4 regions of the Streptomyces sp. NPDC037290 genome follow, and region 1 is predicted to be linked to each of the others. Evidence: riboswitches for the same ligand, from Rfam matches in the RefSeq annotation. Region 1 holds a riboswitch; each other region holds the start of a gene.
The links. A riboswitch is a leader RNA that binds a small molecule or an ion and turns the genes downstream of it on or off. The one in region 1 is predicted to bind cyclic di-AMP.
Positions count from the first base shown of each region.

Region 2: linked by a shared signal. The riboswitch ahead of ACZ7HQ_RS32165 (M23 family metallopeptidase) and the one ahead of ACZ7HQ_RS44225 (transglycosylase family protein) in region 1 are both predicted to bind cyclic di-AMP.
Region 3: linked by a shared signal. The riboswitch ahead of ACZ7HQ_RS06480 (M23 family metallopeptidase) and the one ahead of ACZ7HQ_RS44225 (transglycosylase family protein) in region 1 are both predicted to bind cyclic di-AMP.
Region 4: linked by a shared signal. The riboswitch ahead of ACZ7HQ_RS43120 (transglycosylase SLT domain-containing protein) and the one ahead of ACZ7HQ_RS44225 (transglycosylase family protein) in region 1 are both predicted to bind cyclic di-AMP.

Region 1 is NZ_JBVJVZ010000067.1:3,247-7,691, reverse strand. Features, by position in the region: gene ACZ7HQ_RS44235 (hypothetical protein) at 1,147-1,362, opposite strand; gene ACZ7HQ_RS44230 (spore-associated protein) at 1,776-2,225, opposite strand; gene ACZ7HQ_RS44225 (transglycosylase family protein) at 2,574-3,299, opposite strand; cyclic di-AMP (ydaO/yuaA leader) riboswitch at 3,304-3,444, opposite strand; partial or broken gene ACZ7HQ_RS44220 (IS30 family transposase) at 3,587-4,428, opposite strand.
Region 2 is NZ_JBVJVZ010000011.1:219,680-224,124, forward strand. Features, by position in the region: partial or broken gene ACZ7HQ_RS32155 (IS30 family transposase) at 1-160, opposite strand, end outside; gene ACZ7HQ_RS32160 (SGNH/GDSL hydrolase family protein) at 464-1,249, opposite strand; gene ACZ7HQ_RS32165 (M23 family metallopeptidase) at 1,402-2,316, opposite strand; cyclic di-AMP (ydaO/yuaA leader) riboswitch at 2,321-2,476, opposite strand; gene ACZ7HQ_RS32170 (alpha-galactosidase) at 2,781-4,445, opposite strand, start outside.
Region 3 is NZ_JBVJVZ010000002.1:163,239-167,683, forward strand. Features, by position in the region: gene ACZ7HQ_RS06470 (M16 family metallopeptidase) at 1-650, shown strand, start outside; gene ACZ7HQ_RS06475 (M16 family metallopeptidase) at 647-2,035, shown strand; cyclic di-AMP (ydaO/yuaA leader) riboswitch at 2,282-2,444, shown strand; gene ACZ7HQ_RS06480 (M23 family metallopeptidase) at 2,457-3,200, shown strand; gene ACZ7HQ_RS06485 (GntR family transcriptional regulator) at 3,401-4,096, shown strand; gene ACZ7HQ_RS06490 (HPr family phosphocarrier protein) at 4,270-4,445, opposite strand, start outside.
Region 4 is NZ_JBVJVZ010000048.1:8,938-13,382, reverse strand. Features, by position in the region: gene ACZ7HQ_RS43135 (FAD-dependent oxidoreductase) at 1-354, shown strand, start outside; gene ACZ7HQ_RS43130 (carboxymuconolactone decarboxylase family protein) at 415-798, shown strand; gene ACZ7HQ_RS43125 (HAD family hydrolase) at 864-1,676, shown strand; gene ACZ7HQ_RS43120 (transglycosylase SLT domain-containing protein) at 1,846-2,334, opposite strand; cyclic di-AMP (ydaO/yuaA leader) riboswitch at 2,338-2,513, opposite strand; gene ACZ7HQ_RS43115 (polyprenyl synthetase family protein) at 3,123-4,133, shown strand.

The DNA.
Region 1 (4,445 bases):
CGTCGCCTCTCCCCGTGGGCGACGGGGCCAACACATGGAGGGAGCGGCACTCCGCCGCCAAGGTCACCCTCGGGCACGTCGAGATACCGCATTCCTTGCGGCCTGCTGGAGCGCTCGGGGCCGGACGCATCGACCGAGACCAGCCGGGGCGGCCACGGCACGAGACCGCGTCTGTCCTTTCACCCGTGCCTGGCCTTGAACACTACGATTCTCATCAGGGAATGGCGTTTCCCATGAGTCTTCGCCGTCGATAAGGAACGCAGCATACGGCGTACTGCGGAGCGGCTGAGCATGTCGGTCCGAGGGGGCTCCCATTCCGTTTGGCCGCACGGGGCATGCCGGCAGGTGGATAAGATTTCGGCAACGGTAAGGGGGTCATTCATGGTTGCGCCTCTCCTTGTCACGGGTTGCTGATAGCCATCCTTTCCAGCCAGCCAACCGAATCGCCCGGACAAACGTAAGCGTGTGTGCTCGGAACGCAGACGCACAACGTGGCCACCCCCTGGTGTGCGGCGCACACCCGTGCACAGCCGCGCACTCGGTGGGTACGTCGCTCGCACCCCGAACGCCTGCCGCGTAAGCGTCTCGGAAACCGGATGAGGAGAACAGGACCACAGCGTCGACACGAGGCACGGCTGACGTACCCACGAGAGCAACTGGATCGAGTACCTCGCCGGCGGGCTCTCAGACTTTCCAAGCGGATAAGGTCCTCCACGCCGTCGGGTGCCGCTGGTGCGGCCCGCCGAGGCAAAAGCATGCCGCACGAACCCGCACCCGTCTGCCGGCATTGGTGGGCTCAACGACCGCGGACGAGGGCACGAGTCGTTCAGGCAGTGCCAGATCGGCCTGGTGCAATTGTCGGTTGCCAGCCGTGACTGACCGACAGGGTTCCCACGCCCGAACGGGATCGCCGGACTCGGTTTCCGGCCGAACGTCCGGCGACCCCGACGGCATGCGGTGCGGACGCGCCTGCGCTGCGGAACGCGCCCCACCATCGTCCGGGCATGATCCGACCAGGGGCCCGCGCACGGGAAGATGAGCAGGGCGCCGCCGGTGAGAAGGTGCAATGCCGGTCAACGCTCTCCGCAAGGGGCCTTGGCCGGGCTTCCCCGCCCTGCGAGTCCCGCAGGCTGCCGAGGCCGATATTCAGTCGATACCGCGAACAATGTTGGTCTCCGACGGGTCCTCGTCACAACCCGCGAGGCAGATCGCCGGCGCTTGTCCTGGCAGCGTGGCTTGCCTCGTGCCATCGACGGCAAGAGGATCGAACATCATCCCCGCCACGGAAAGAACTGCGCCGACGCCCTTGCCGCGTCTGTCCTGGGCATCGGCTGCTGTCTCACGTAGGTGCCTCCTGGTCATATCTGCCTCCACCGTACCGAGCGATCGAAAGCCCCATCCCTTTCGAATGCCCTGTCTCACAGTCAGCAGGAGAGCGTCGAAAGACGACGTACCGGAGCCCTTCGTTGCGCAGGGAAGTCGGGGTGGGCCCTTGCGTCTGACTGTCCACCCCGACCGATGCCCCGCCCACGCACCCCTGTGATGCAGACGGGGCACGATCAGTAGACCGGCCGCGTGGTCAACGGCGGAAGGCAGTTCAGCCGCTGGGGGCGTGAACGTGTTGAAACCTGGTCCGTTCTCAGCGGTGTTTCCATCGCCGGCCTGCCGTGACCGCGCCACAGTTACGTGGCTGAACATGCAGAGGGATGACCGGGCGCGCTGTTGTCCGGCGCTGACGTAGGGACCGATGCGGCGGCCGGACATGGAGGGGCAGGTCAACGGGTGAAGGTGACCCGGTGTTCCTTCAGCGCGGAGCAGTTGGAGCCGGTCACCTGGACGAACACCTTGTCGATGTTGCCACCCCAGTCGACGCAATGGCCCTCGCCGTGGACGCCGGCCGGCCCCGCGAACAGCGTGTACCGACCGTAGTCCTGGGCGCCCTTGTCGGTGTCGGTGACGTAGACCCACGCGGACATGGCCAGCGCGGCGCCCGCCTTGTTGCGGATGGTCGCGACGCAGTTCTTGCCGTTCGAGGAGTTGTACGTCAGATAGACGGTGCCGAGCGAGCCGACGGGAGCAGAATTCACGGTCTTGTACCCCTTCCCGCCACAAACCTTCTGCGGTGTGGTGGTGGCAGCGGCGGAGGCGGGCGTCAGGGCGCCTGTGGTCCCCAGCGATAAGGCGGCTAATGCGGCGATGGTGAGAGCGGAACGAGAAAAACTCATCTTTCCCCCTTGCGGATCTCGGAGGCGGTGCATCTGTGTCGTGTGATCCGCGAGGCATCCGCATGACGCGCCCTGCCCACAAGGAGGTGCCGGAGTCGAGCAGTCTCTGCGCGCGGTCCGGCTGTCAGATCTCGAAGGGCTCGCTCAATGGCGTTGTTGCAGTGTGGCGCGACACCGGACTCTCGCGTGTCGACCCGGCGCCATGCTCCATGAAACGAATATTTCGGACATTCTTCAGTCTTCTAGGCTAACACAGCCGAACCGGCCCCTCGGGGAGCTGACGCCCCGGTGGATGAGCTACAGCACCACCCACCGAACGTCATGGCAGGGCGAAGACCCGGCGTTGGCCTACTTGCCCAGTCGGAGCTGCTGACCCGGGAAGATGAGGTTCGCGTCCGCGACGATGCCCTTGTTCAGCTCGAACAGTTCCTTCCAGCCGCCGGCCACGCGGTGCTTGACGGCGATGGAGCTGAGCGTGTCGCCCTTGACGACCTTGTACTCGCCCGAACCGTGAGAGGTGACCCGCTGGTCCGTGGAGCGGGTGGTGGCGCTGGAGCCTGTGCTCGCGCCTTCGCCGGAATGGGTACCAGTGCTCTCGTCGGAACCGGCACGAGTGCTCTCGCGGGCGCTGGTTTCTCCGGAACCGGTGTCAGTGTTCTCGCGGGCGCTGGTTTCTGCCGACGCGGAGCCGACGGAGTACGAGGTGCTCGACAGACCTGTCCCGCAGACCGGCCAGGCACCCTTGCCCTGGCCCGCGAGGACCTTCTCGGCGACGGCTATCTGCTGCGCCTCGCTGGCGAGGTCGGCACGCGCGGCGTAGGCGGTACCGCCGTACGCGACCCAGGTGGAGTTGGTGAATTGCAGGCCGCCGTAGAAGCCGTTGCCGGTGTTGATGGACCAGTTGCCGCCGGACTCGCACTGGGCAACGGCGTCCCACTCGGAGGCGGTGGCGGCGGAGGCGTTGCCGGCCGCCATCAGCGGGGCGGCGACGGCGGCGCCGGTCACGCCGACGAGAGCGATGACGCGGATGGCCTTGGACGGACGGCGGCGCTTGCCCTTGCCGGATAACAGCATGGATCGATCCCCTCACCGACGCCTGCGAAGTGAGCTGCCGGGTTCGGGCCGGTTGAGTTGCCCGGCCGCGCACTCGCTCTCGCGAGGTGCGGCTTCACCCCCAGCCGGTACCGGCGTCAACCGCCAGGTCCGGCACTTACCTTGGGTCTCCCGCTCCTGCCCACGGCGCTTGACGCGACGACTGTTCCCGGGCAACCGCTGGCAGGATTCGGCGTTGCGGCAGCCGAGGCTCACGATGGTGAGCAGTCACGACCGTAAACACGCAATTCCCGGAACGCCAAAAACGATCAGGGCTTCTGAGATCTATCTCTCACAGCATTAAGTGAGCCTTCACTCTGATGTGTGGGAACACGGGCTTCAGCAGGCGTCTTCAAACCGAGCGTTTTCCGGGGTCTGCTGTTGAGAGCGTGAGCAACAGCTCGTCGGCGTCCCATCGCGGCACGTCTGTTCCTTTGGGAAAGTACTGGCGCAAGAGGCCATTCGTGTTCTCGTTGGTGCCCCGTTGCAGGGGCTGCGCGGGTCGGCGAAGTACCCCTCCAGCCCGGTGCCGACGCTCAGTTGGGTGTGCTGGCCCAGCTCCTTGCCGCCGTCCCAGATCAGCGAGCGGCGCAGTTGCTCGGGCAGCGTGGTGATCGTGGTGGCGATCGCGTCGTTCACGGCCTCGGCGCCACGGCCGGGCCATTCCTGGCCCGTGGCTCGACACCGTAGCCGTCCCATCGGGGCGGTTGCAGCAGCATGGTGAACCGGATTCGGGGAAGTCGAACTTCAGCCGGTTCGAGATCTACTCCGGGCTCCAAGCCGGGGCCCACCTGCGGTCTTCTCGTCGCGGCTTGTTACGGCCCTTCCAGGCTGCGGCCTGAGGTCCTGGCACTGGCGTCCCCTCAGGTCGGTGGACCTGGCCGGAGAGCCGCTCTTGGCAACTCCCGGGAGATGGTCGCCGGGTCACGACCGAGCCGGCGAGTGATCTCACGAACCCCAGCTTGCTGGGCTGTCATCAAGGCGATTTCTTCGCGTTCCTCGCTGGTCAGCCCTTTGGTGCGATCTCCCGCCAGAACAACCGTTCTGCATCTCGGCGAAGCGACGGTTTCCCAGGCGACTTCATCGGCGCCCTGCCCGTCGGCGCCTTCATCCATCCCGCTGGCCTGC
Region 2 (4,445 bases), on a different contig from region 1:
GCAGGTACTGCCGAAGCAGCCGGTTGGTGTTCTCGTTGGTGCCGCGCTGCCACAGGCTGCGCGGCTTGCAGAGATAGATCGGCATCCCGGTCTCAGCCGTGATGGCCTGGTGCTCGGCCATCTCTCGGCCCCGGTCCCAGGTGAGGGTCCGCCGGAGCTGGGGCGCGCGAGCGCGGCATCGGGCTGCACGTGATCGAGCAGGGCATCGACACGTCGACGTCAGACAAATCGCCGACATAATCGGCGTGCCGAGGTCGACGGTGTACGGGCACCTCGGCAAGACCAGGACCGTGCCCCGCCAACCCAAGAAGAGGGCCGACACACCGTTGCCCAAGCCGGCCTGATCCGCCGGACAGGCCTGGGCCCACCCCCGCCGAACGACACGGCCAGGCGGAACCACCCCCCGCGCACACCCGTGCCCCGCGCCCGCGGGCTGTGCGGGGGCGGGGCACGACGGGGCGGGTCAGGCCACCGAGGCGATGCGCAGCTTGATGTCGTCGGGGGACAACGTGCCCTTCGCGGTGACGTGGTCGCCGGAGGACTCACCGCGCAGGCGGCGGCCGATCCACGGCACGAGGTACTCGCGGGCCCAGTGGACGTCGTCGCGGCGGACCTCGAGCGTGCCCCGGGGCGGTTCCGGCGGCCACGGCTGCTCGGGGTCGGCCGGGACGTCGAGGCCGAGGGCCTGGCCGGCGCGCAGCGCCACACGCGTGTGCCCGTCGGGCGAGAGGTGGAGCCGGTCGCTGTCCCAGGCCCTGCGGTCCTGCACGGACTTCAGGGACCACAGGTCGAGCACCGGACAGCCGTACCGGTCGGCGATGGCGCGGACGTGCCCGTTGTAGGTGGCGATCTTGCCTCGCAGGTGCTTGAGCAAGGGGACACCACGGGTGTCGAAGCCGGTCGTCACCATCACCGTGCCGGCCGCCTCGGTCAGCCGGGCCACGGCGCGCTCGAAGCGCTCGGCCACCTCGTCCGGGTCGGTGCCGGGGCGGATGATGTCATTGCCGCCCGCGCAGAAGGAGACCAGGTCCGGGGCGAGTTCCACGGCCTGGGGAAGCTGGTCCTGCACGATCTGGTCGAGCAGCTTCCCGCGCACCGCGAGATTCGTGTACCTGAACTCACCCTCGGGCCGCCGGTCGGCGAGGAGTACCGCGAACCGGTCGGCCCAGCCCACATACGCCCCGTCGGGCCCGGGGTCGCCGACGCCCTCGGTGAAGCTGTCCCCCACCGCCACGTACGACCCGATCACTGATCTGTTGTCATTCTTCGAATCGTCTGCCACATCGGACCATGATTCACCGTCGGATGTGACCTACGCGACCGTAGGCAGGGGTTGACGAACGGTGAGATAAGACACCCTTAAATGGTTTGCGAACCAGGAATACGCGGTGGTGGGCGGCGTCAGATCACGGCGACGCCGTGCTCACGGAGGTAGCCGACCGGGTCGATGTCGGAGCCGTAGTCCGGGGTCGTACGGATCTCGAAGTGCAGGTGCGGGCCGGTGACGTTGCCGGTGGCGCCCGACAGGCCGACCTGCTGCCCCTCGGTCACCCTCTGGCCGGCCGAGACGGAGAGCCGGGAGAGGTGCCCGTACTGCGCGTAGTGGCCGTCGTTGAGCCTGAGGACGACCTGGTTGCCGTACGCGCCGCCCCAGCCGGCGGAGACGACCGTGCCGGCGGCGACGGCCTTGACCGGGGTGCCGGTCGGGACGACGAAGTCGACGCCCGTGTGGTGGCCGCTGGACCACATGCTGCCGGGCACGTGGTAGCCGGTGCCGATGGTGGCGCCGGCGACCGGGAGGGTGAAGCCGGTGGGGGCGGTCTTCGTGGTGGCGGTGCCGGAGGACCGGGTCGCCGGGGCCGCCTGGGACGCGGAGGGGTGCGAGTCGGACGACGACCGGCTCGGGGCAGCGGGCTCGGTGCGGGTCGGTGCGGCCTGCCGGCCGAGGGCGAGCTTCAGGCCCGGGTGGATCAGCGACGGATCGCCGCCGACGGCCTGGCGGTTGTCGTCGTAGAGGCGGTGCCAGCCTCCGTCGACCCGCTGCTCGTCGGCGATCGTGTAAAGGCAGTCTCCGGACTTCACCGTGTAGGTGTGAACCGCCGAACTCGGCTGCGCAGCGGCCGGCTTCACCGGAGACACAGGGGACCCGGGGGACTGCACGGCCTGTGCGGAAGGGGACTGCGCGGGCGTGGCGGCATGCGCCCCGGCGTTTCCGATGAGCGGCAGGGCCAGGGCGGCGCCGCCGGTTCCGGCGACGGCGATCGAGCGGGAAAGACGCGGGGACTTGGGGCGTCGGTGCTTGCCCTTACCAGGCATGGCGCATTCCTCTCCGGCGCCTGCGAGGTGAGCTGTCGGGTTCGGGCTGGAGTTGCCCGGCCGTGCGATCACGGCTTCACCCCGAGCCTGTCGCGGAGACCGGACAGGCAGTCGTACCTGGTGGGTCCCCCGCTCCTGCCGAACGCGGGTCAAGTGTGTGGGACGCCGGGCGGCGGCAGGATTCGGCGTTCCGCCCGGATCGGTGGCGAACGTAAGCGAGCAGGACGCGGGAAACAAGCAGCCGGTTCCCGCCGTTCGCGTGGCGGAAGATCGGATCCGGGACATGAAGTCACCCTCCGTGAATTCCCTCTTCCCGCACCCTTCCCCTTTTCCTTTTCACATGGGAATTACGTGAACATGACGCGCGACGCACGGTCACGAATATGACGCTCCTCACGCACACCCGGCCATGATTCCTTATGTCGCAACGAGTTGGGATTAATATGCCAATTAGGACAGAAATCTCAGATGCGACGCAGCCGGATGACCGTTGCATCCAGGTCACCCTTGAGCCCGGTTCGCAGTCCGTGGTGCAGGAGTACGGCACCCCGGTGCACTTTGCCTGTTTCGCGACATTCGTACGACGCCGTCGGGTCGAGTCCGCGCAGGCGCAGCGCCGGGACCGGCTCGCCGTAGCTCTGCGCCTGGAGCCAGGCGACGACCACCGCCTCCTCGTCCAGGACGTACTGCACGGCACTCAGACCGCCCGCCGGCGGCCGCAGCCGGTACAACTCGCCCTGCTGGACGACCGGGCGGATCTCCTTGTAGAGATCGACCCACCGCCGGGCCTCGGCCAGCTCCTGATCGCTCCACTCGGTGAGGTCTCCGCCGACTCCGAGAACGCCCGCCATGGCGCTGACGAAGCGGAACCGCAGGGAGCTGACCCGGCCGTTGAGCTGGGTGTTCGGGCTGTCGGTGACCCAGGCGGCCATGACCCGGGCGGGGTGGATCTGACTGAAGCCGTGCTGGATCGCGAGCCGGTCCAGCGGGTCGGTGTTGTCGGAGGTCCACACCTGGTCGGTGCGGCTCATGACCCCGAGGTCGATCCGGCCGCCCCCGCCGGAGCAGGACTCGAAGGCGACGGAGGGATGGGCCGCGCGCAGCCGGTCCAGCAGGGCGTAGAAGGCGCGGACGTGGTCCACCCACAGGCGCTGCGGATACGGCTCGCCGGGCCAGCCGGCGTCAGTGAAGCAGCGGTTGAAGTCCCACTTCACGTAGTCGATCGGTGCGCTGGAGAGCAGGGCGTCCAGCCGCTGCCAGAGGTACTCCTGGACGTCCTCTCGGGCGAGGTTGAGGACGAGCTGGTTGCGTAGTTCCGTCCGCTTACGACCCGTTTGGTACTGCACCCAGTCGGGATGGGCGCGGTACAGGTCGCTGTCCGGGTTGGTCATCTCGGGCTCGACCCAGATGCCGAACTGCATCCCGAGGCCGTGCACCTGGTCGGCGAGGGGCTTCAGGCCCTGCGGGAAGCGGGCGGGGTTGGGGGTCCAGTCGCCGAGGCCGGCACGATCGCTGGTGCGGGCGCCGAACCAGCCGTCGTCCACGACGAACAGCTCCACACCGATCCGGGCGGCCCTGCGGGCGAGCGCGAGCTGCTGCTCCTCGGAGATGTCGAAGTTCGTCGCCTCCCACGAGTTGAAGAGGACCGGGCGGTTCCGCCCGGCGTCCGGGATGACGTACGTGCGCTGGTAGGTGTGCCAGGCGCGGCTCGCCCCGCCGAATCCGCCGTCGCTCCACAGGCCCGCGAAGACCGGGGTGGTGTACGACTCCCCCGGCTGGAGGAGCAGCAGGCCCGAGTCGTCGTAGCCGGCGCCACCGGTGATCTGCACGCGCGCGTCCGGGAGCCGGGCGACCGCGATCCGCCAGGAGCCGGACCAGCCGAGCGCACAGCCGTAGACCTCGCCGCGCTCCTCGGTGGCGTCGGTGTCCAGCGCGACCCAGGGCAGGTGCTGGTGGCCGGTGTGGCCGCGACGGCTGCCGATGACCTTCTCGCCGTAGGTGAGAGGGGCGGTGGCGAGGCGGGACTCGGCGGCCCAGCGGCCGTGCAGCTGGGACAGCCGCCAGCCCTCGCGGTCGGGCAGGGTCCAGGTGGCCGCATCGGCCCGCAGCAGCTCCACGCGCGCGTCCCC
Region 3 (4,445 bases), on a different contig from region 1:
AGAAGCGCGAGATCGTCGTGGAGGAGGTCCCGGCGCGTGCCCTGATGGCCGCCTACCGGCTGCCGCACGACGGCACACGCGCGTGCGACGCGGCCGACCTCGCCCTGACCGTCCTCGGCGGCGGCGAGTCGTCCCGCCTGTACAACCGGCTGGTGCGCCGCGACCGTACGGCCGTCGCGGCCGGCTTCGGCCTGCTGCGCCTCGCCGGCGCGCCCTCGATGGGCTGGCTGGACGTGAAGGCCTCCGGTGACGTCGAGGTGCCGGTCATCGAGGCCGCCATCGACGAGGAGCTGGCCCGGTTCGCCGAGGAGGGCCCCACGCCCGAGGAAATGGAGCGGGCCCAGGCCCAGTTGGAGCGCGAGTGGCTGGACCGGCTCGGCACGGTCGCCGGCCGCGCGGACGAACTGTGCCGGTTCGCCGTCCTGTTCGGCGACCCGCAGCTCGCCCTGACCGCCGTGAAGCGCGTGCTGGCGGTGACCCCCGAGGAGGTCCAGGAGGTCGCCAAGGCCCGTCTGCGCCCCGACAACCGCGCGGTCCTGGTCTACGAGCCGAAGTCCCCGGAGCAGGCCCCGGACGCCGACGTCCCCGAGGACCCCGAGCAGGAAGCGACCGTAGAGGCCGGTAACGAGAACGAGGAGACGGCCAAGTGACCGAGCTCGCCACCATGGACTTCCACCCCCAGCCGCAGCCCGGCGAGGCCAGGCCCTGGGCCTTCCCGGCCCCCGAGCGCGCCGCGCTCGACAACGGCCTGACCGTGCTGCGCTGCCACCGCCCCGGCCAGCAGGTCGTCGCCGTCGAGGTCCTGCTCGACGCCCCCCTGGACGCCGAGCCGGCCGGCCTGGACGGCGTCGCCACGATCATGGCGCGGGCGTTCTCCGAGGGCACCGACAAGCACTCCGCCGAGGAGTTCGCCGCCGAGCTGGAGCGCGCGGGCGCCACCCTGGACGCGCACGCCGACCACCCCGGCGTCCGGCTCAGCCTGGAGGTCCCGGCCTCCCGCCTGGGCAAGGGCCTCGGCCTGCTCGCCGACGCCCTGCGCGCGCCCGCCTTCGCCGAGAGCGAGGTCGAACGCCTGGTCCGCAACCGCCTGGACGAGATCCCGCACGAGCTGGCCAACCCCTCCCGCCGGGCCGCCAAGGAACTGTCCAAGGAGCTGTTCCCGGCGACCTCGCGCATGTCGCGTCCGCGGCAGGGCACCGAGGAGACCGTCGAGAAGATCGACGCCGCCGCCGTACGCGCCTTCTACGACCGTCACGTCCGCCCCGCCACGGCCACGGCGGTCGTGGTCGGCGACCTCACCGGGATCGACCTGGACGCGCTGCTCGGCGACACCCTGGGCGCCTGGACGGGCACCCCGGGCGAGCCGCGGCCCGTGCCGCCGGTGACCGCGGACGACACCGGCCGCGTGGTCATCGTGGACCGGCCCGGCGCCGTCCAGACGCAGCTGCTCATCGGCCGCGTGGGCCGCGACCGGCACGACCGCGTGTGGCCCGCCCAGGTGCTCGGCACCTACTGCCTCGGCGGCACCCTCACCTCCCGCCTGGACCGCGTCCTGCGCGAGGAGAAGGGCTACACCTACGGCGTGCGGGCGTTCGGGCAGGTGCTCAGGTCCGCGCCGGACGGCTCGGGCGTCTCGATGCTCGCCATCAGCGGCTCCGTGGACACCCCCAACACCGGTCCCGCCCTGGAGGACCTGTGGAAGGTGCTGCGCACCCTCGCCGCGGAGGGCCTGACCGACGCCGAGCGGGACGTGGCCGTGCAGAACCTCGTCGGGGTGGCGCCGCTGAAGTACGAGACCGCGGCGGCCGTCGCGAGCACCCTGGCCGACCAGGTCGAACAGCACCTGCCCGACGACTTCCAGGCGACGCTGTACCAGCAGCTGGCGGCGACGGGCACGGTGGAGGCCACGGCGGCCGTCGTGAACGCCTTCCCGGGGGACCGCCTGGTGACCGTCCTCGTAGGTGACGCCTCCCAGATCAAGGCGCCCGTCGAGGCGCTCGGCATCGGTGAAGTGACCGTGGTGGCGGCCGAGTAGACGGCACCGTCGCAGCGGCCGGCGCCGACCGAGCGGCCGCACGCGTGCGTGGGGCCCTGACGACCGACAGGCCGTCAGGGCCCCTGTTGTTCCACTCCCTTCCCCAGATGCCCGATTTGGGGCGGAGGTTGCCTGTCTGCCCTGTGGGATGCGCTACAAAAGCCGGGATCCGTTTGGGATTCGAAAGCGGGCTTTCGTAGCGTCGTCCGGGCTGTTCGTCAGGCAGTGCGCCGCACCCGCGGCACCGGACAGCCATCGCCGAGTCCCCGTACGGCGCGAGCCAGGGGAGCCGGGGACCCATGCAGTCCCTGGGGTGAATCGGGCGCCCGCGCGTCAGCGAGGGGGTCCGTAGGAGACCTTCCTGCTCCGAACCCGTCAGCTAACCCGGTAGGCGAGAGGGAAGGAAAGGACCAGCCACTCCATGGCGTTCATGTGCGCCACCGGGAAGCACCGCAAGCCCGGCCGGGTCAAGCGCACCACCGCTCAGGCGGCCGGTATCGCGGCCCTCACCACCACCGGCGTCATCGGCACCCTCGCCGCGTCCCCGGCGCTCGCCGCCGAGCGCACCGCCGAGCAGACCGGCCTCACCCCGGTGGTCACCGTAGGCGACGACATCGCCGAGCAGATCGACGCGCAGGCCGCCGCGCAGCGGCAGGTCGCCGAGCAGAAGGCGGCCGAGCAGGCCGCGGCCAAGAGGGCCCAGGAGCTCCACGAGGCCAAGGTGCGCGCCGCCCGCGAGGCCGAGCGCAGGCGTCTGAACGCCTTCGTCGCCCCGATCGCGGACTCCTACGTCTCCACGGCCTACAAGGCCAGCAGCTCCCTGTGGTCCTCCGGCTCGCACACCGGCATCGACTTCCACGCGGCCAGCGGCACGCCCGTCCACGCGGCCGGCTCCGGCACCGTCGTCTCCACCGGCTGGGGCGGCGCGTACGGCAACCAGATCGTGATCCGGATGGCCGACGGCATGTACACCCAGTACGGCCACCTGTCGTCGATCGGGGTGACGGCCGGCCAGCGGGTCACCCCGGGCCAGCAGATCGGCCTGTCCGGCGCGACCGGCAACGTCACCGGCCCGCACCTCCACTTCGAGGCCCGTACGACCCCCGACTACGGATCGGACGTGGACCCCGTCGCGTATCTGCGCAAGCACGGCGTGGACGTCTGACACCCTGTCCCTCTTCCTGACAAGCCCCGGCCCGCACCGGCCGGGGCTTTCGCCGTTTTCTGGGGCGTCCGCCGGAGTCGCTGACCAAAAAATATCCATGGATTCCGGCCTGCCGTCGGAATTTCCGCCGTATTGGAATAGAGTCACCGGAACACGCGTCCATCGTCGACGTTTCACGGGGATTAAGGCGGAGGTCGGTCATGCGTATTCCGGCGCACTCGGTGTGTACGGCGATCCGGGACGACATCGTCGCCGGTGTCTACGAACGCGGCGGCCGCCTCACCGAGGAAGTCCTGGCCCGCCGCTACGGCGTCTCGCGCGTCCCGGTCCGTGAGGCCCTGCGCACCCTGGAGGCGGAGGGCTTCGTGCTGACCCGCCGGCACGCGGGCGCGTGCGTGGCCGAGCCGACCGAGCAGGAGGCGGCCGACCTGCTGGAGATGCGCATGCTCCTGGAGCCGCTCGGGGCCGCGCGGGCCGCCCAGCGGCGCACGGAGGCCCACCTGAAGGTGCTGCGCGGACTGGTCAGGATCGGCCAGGAGCGGGCCAGGCGGGGCCACAGCGACGATCTGCGCTCACTGGGCGGCTGGTTCCACGAGACGCTCGCCCAGGCCTGCGGCAGCCCCTCGCTGACCGCGATGCTCACCCAGCTGCGGCACAAGATCGCCTGGATGTACGCGGTGGAGGCGCCGCCGAGCCCGGTGGAGTCCTGGGCGGAGCACGGCGCCATCGTGGACGCGGTGACGCGCGGCGACGGCGAGCGGGCGCGGGCGCTCACGGCGCTGCACACCGAGCGTGCGACGGCCGCGCACCGGCTGCGATTCGCCTCCGGCGCGGACCGCGGGGAGCGTGTGAGGAACTCGCAACATCGCGTAAACATGCCGAGCCTGCGGCATTAACACAAGCGTCGTATACAAAGAAGACGCATTCGGTGGACGCGGATTTCCGCTGCCCTTTTCCCGCGCACCTTCGTATGCCTTTCTCACTCGCCTTCACGCGTCCTGATTTCCGGCACCCGAAAACGCGGAAGCCGCGCCACCCGGAAATGGGTGACGCGGCTCCCTCGTCTCACTCAGACGGTCTCGGGCAGCTCTTCCAGGCCCTCGGAGACCAGCTTGGCCAGACGGTCGAGGGCGACGTCCGCGCCCTCGGCGTCGGAGGCGAGGACGATCTCCTCGCCGCCCTGGGCACCCAGGCCCAGGACCGCCAGCATGGAGGCCGCGTTGACGGGGTTTCCGTCAGCCTTGG
Region 4 (4,445 bases), on a different contig from region 1:
GTGCAGGACGTCGAGCGGGTCATGGCCGCCGAGGCGCCGGACGGCAGCCCCGTCCTCACCGTGCGCACCCACGGCGGGCACACCGAGCGGCTCACCGCCGATCACGTCATCGCCGCCACCGGCTACCGCGTCGACATCGCGGCGATGGACTTCCTCGGCCACGAACTGCGCACCCGGCTCGCGGTGAGCCGCGGCACGCCCAGGCTCGGCCCCGGTTACGTCTCCTCCGTCCCCGGCCTGTACTTCACCGGCCTGCCGGCGGCGTCGTCGTACGGCCCGGTGATGCGCTTCGTCTGCGGTACGGAGTTCGCCTCCCCGCGCCTGGCGAAACACCTGGCGGCGGCGCACGGCTGAGGCCGCGGGGACATCCCGGCCCCGGTCCGTGCCATCTGCTGCCTGCGCTCCGTCAGCGCGGTGAGAGCGACCGGCGAGCGGCGACCACCGACACGCAGCACCGGGCTGCGGCCCGGCCGGATCAACGGCTGCAGCGCGCGCGTGCACGCCCATGCGGCGATTCCGCGCCGGGCCGGCGCGAGCGAGGAGCGGGTCGCCGCCGCCGTCGCCGTCTGGCGCAAGGCGCCCTTCTTCAGCGACGCCGAGCGCGCCGCGCTGCACCTGGCCGAGCGGATGACCCGGCTCGCCGGCTGCTTGGAGAAGCCGGTGCCGGCCGCGCTGCGGGACGAAGTGGCCGACCAGTACGACGAGAAGGAGCTGTCCGCGCTGATCCACACCCTCACCAACGCGTTCAACCACGTCGACACCACCATCAGGGGGCCGACGGGCACCACTTGGGGCTGACCAGTACGCAAGTACGCAGGACGACAAGATGAGTCGGCGAAGCGCGGTATCCGTATTCTCTGATCATGGCAGCCTCCCCCGCGTACGCACTGATCGCCACCGACCTGGACGGAACGCTGCTGCGCGGCGACGACACGGTCTCAGACCGGTCACTCGCCGCGCTCGCGCGGGTGGCGCGGGCCGGTGCCCGGCACCTGGTGGTGACGGGCCGCCCGGCCCCGCGGGTACGGCCCCTGCTCGAGCACCTCGGCTGCACGGGGCTCGCGGTGTGCGCACAGGGCGCTCAGGTCTACGACGCCGAATCCGGCCGTCTGCTGTGGTCGGTCCGGCTGGACCGGGAACTGGCCGAGACCGCGCTCGGCAAGATCGAGGCCGAGGTGGGGCAGGTCTACGCGGCCGTCGACCAGGACGGGGTGGACGGGCTCACGCTCATCGAGCCGGGCTATCTGATGCCGCACCCGACCCTGCCCGCGATGCGGGTCCGCCGGCGCGACGACCTGTGGTGCGAGCCGATCAGCAAGGTGCTGTTGCGCCATGCCGACCTGTCCGACGACGAGTTGGCGGGCATCGCGCGCGCGGTGGTGGGCTCGCTGGCGACGGTCACCATGGCGGGGCCGGGAACCGTGGAGCTGCAGCCGTCCGGGGTGACCAAGGCGACCGGTCTCGCGCTGGCCGCCGAGTGGCTCGGGATCGCCGCGGAAAGGGCCCTGGCGTTCGGGGACATGCCCAACGACATCCCGATGTTCGACTGGGCCGGGCGCGGCGTGGCCATGGCCAACGCGCATCCCGAACTCAAGGCGGTGGCCGACGAGATCACCCGGTCGAACGAGGACGACGGCATCGCCGTCGTCCTCGAAAGACTGTTTCCGACCGACTGACCGGCACATCAGTACGCGGCCGGCCGAGCAGGCCCGGTGGAGGCACGGCGGCCGCCCGGCACGCCCCCGTCCGTCAGGTGCGGGCGCGTGCCGAGCGGCCGGTGCCAAGCCGGTCCTCGGGCCGTCGGTCGGAAGTCCGTCGCTACGTGGTCCGCCGGTCCGCCGGCTGTCAGTACGCGCTGAAGACGTTGTCGATCGACCCGTACCGCGCGTGCGCGTAGTTGCAGGCGGCGGTGATGTTGGCGACCGGGTCGTAGATGTTGAAGGAGGTTCCGGCCACGTGGTACGCGTTGAACGTCGGGTCGATCACCTGGAGCAGGCCCTTGGACGGGATGCCCTTGGCGGCGTTGGAGTCCCAGAGGTTGATGGCGGCCGGGTTGCCGGAGGACTCCCGCATGACGTTGCGGTAGATGCCGTTGTAGGTGCCCGGGATGCCCTTCTGCGCCATGATCGCGAGCGACTCGCGGATCCAGCCGTCGAGGTTGTTCGGGTACCCGGCGGGGGTCGTGGACACCGTGGTGGCGGTCGGGGTCGCCGCGGAGGCGCTGGTGGCGCCGATGAGCGGCAGGGCGAGGACGGCGGCACCGGTGCCGGCGGCGGTGAGGACGCGGATGAGGCGGTTGTTCCGGGTGCGGCGGGGCTGAGCGGCAGCAGGCATGGGGAAGTTCCTCTCCAACGCCTGCGAGGTGAGCTGTCGGGTTCGGGCGGGGAGGTGCCCGGCCGTGTCCGGGAAGACACGACTTAACCCCTAGCCGTTCCGGTCGACTGTGCCGTCCGGTCCGGCGCTTACCTGGGTCCCCCGCTCCTGCCGTGCGAATGAGTCCGTGGATGGTTATGCGGGCGGTGGCAGGATTCGGCGTCCGCCCGACGGCCCGGAACGTATGCGAGAGCACATGTCGGGAACAAGTACCGGATTCACACAACGTCCTATTTGACCTTGATCCATGCCCTATGAGGTACTTGATCCTTTGCGGTTGCCAATGCTCAACTCCCAGTGGTGCAAAGGGAGAAGGGTGGTTGGTGGGGGTGAGGGTGTCGGTGGGCGTCCGTGACCCAACTCACGAAATAGCAAAGTGCTTTAAATCGGACATGGGGGATTCGGGTGGATCGGTCGAGCGGTGGAACCGGTGGCGCGGTGCCGGTCGTTCTCGTAGTGGCGTGGCTGTGCGGGTGGAGGTGGCGAAGGGAGTGTCGGCAGCGGGGTGCGGCGTTACTCCGCTCGCCTCTCGCTTCGCGACAAATCGGGCGAGGTCCTGTTAAGTCGATAAATATTCATTCTTATGACTTGATCAAAAACATACCGGTCATGATCTGATACCGCCCGGGCTGGACCGGTGGGCGCTATCGGTGATCGAAAGAGGACCGGATACGCTGACTTGAGTGATGGCAGCGACCTATCGACAAACCGTGTAATCGCCAGCAGGCACCAGCAGACAGGAGACCCTCGTGACCGTCGTCGGGCCGTTCGGGCTGAGCGTGCGGGACCAGGCTCTGGAAGCCGATGTCCAGGCCGGATTGGCGGCTGTCGAGGAAGGCTTGCTCGAGGCCACCAAGAGCGAGGTCCCGTTCATCACGGAGGCCGCGCAGCACCTCGTGCGAGCCGGCGGGAAGCGGTTCCGGCCGCTGCTCGTGATGCTCGCGGCCCAGTTCGGCGACCCCTACGCGCCGGGCATCGTGCCGTCGGCCGTGGTCGTGGAGCTGACCCACCTGGCCACGCTGTACCACGACGACGTCATGGACGAGGCGGCCGTACGGCGCGGCGTGGACAGCGCCAACACCCGCTGGGGCAACTCGGTCGCCGTCCTCACCGGCGACTTCCTCTTCGCCCGGGCCTCCCAGATCCTCGCCGACCTCGGACCCGAAGCGGTCCGGGTGCAGGCCCTCGCGTTCGAGCGGCTGGTCACGGGCCAGATCCTGGAGACCGCCGGCCCCTCGGACGGCCGCGATCCGGTCGAGCACTACCTGGACGTGCTCGGCGGCAAGACGGGCTCGCTGGTGGCGGTGTCGTGCCGGTTCGGCGCGATGATGTCCGGCGCCGACGAGACGGTCGTCGACGTGCTCACCCAGTACGGCGAGCGGCTCGGCGTGGCCTTCCAGCTCGCCGACGACGTCCTGGACATCGCCTCCGACTCGCACGAGTCCGGCAAGACCCCGGGCACCGACCTGCGGGAGGGCATCCCCACGCTGCCCGTACTCCGGCTGCGCGAGCGCGCCGCCCGCCTCGGCCTGCCCGAGGACATCGCGCTGTGCGAGCTGCTGGACTCCGACCTCAGCGACGACGCCCGGCACACCGAGGCGCTGACCGCGCTGCGCGCCCACCCCGCGCTGGAGCAGGCCCGCCGCGACACCGTCCGGTACACGGAGGAGGCCCGCGCCGCGCTGGCCCCCCTGCGGGAGTGCGACGCCAAGGCGGCGCTGCTGGAGCTGTGCGACGCGGTGGTGCACCGAGCCGGCTGACCCCCGCCGCCCGCCGCCCTCCGTGCGCCACGCCGTACGGCACGACCGGCCGTACGGCCCCTGTGCGACGCGTACGGCCCGGCGTGACGGCATGCCCTTGTGCGGCGGCCCGGAACGTCCCTGTGTGACGGCATGCCCTCGTACGGCCGCCCGGTACGGCGCGGTCGGATGCGGATGCCCCCGTACGGCGGCCCGGCACCGACCGGTGGGCGGCCCATGCCCCCGTACGGGTCCCTCCGTTCCGGTGAGACCCCTACGGGTTGGGGGAGTCGATGCCCCTACGTGTCATACCGCAGGCGTACACGGAGTTGG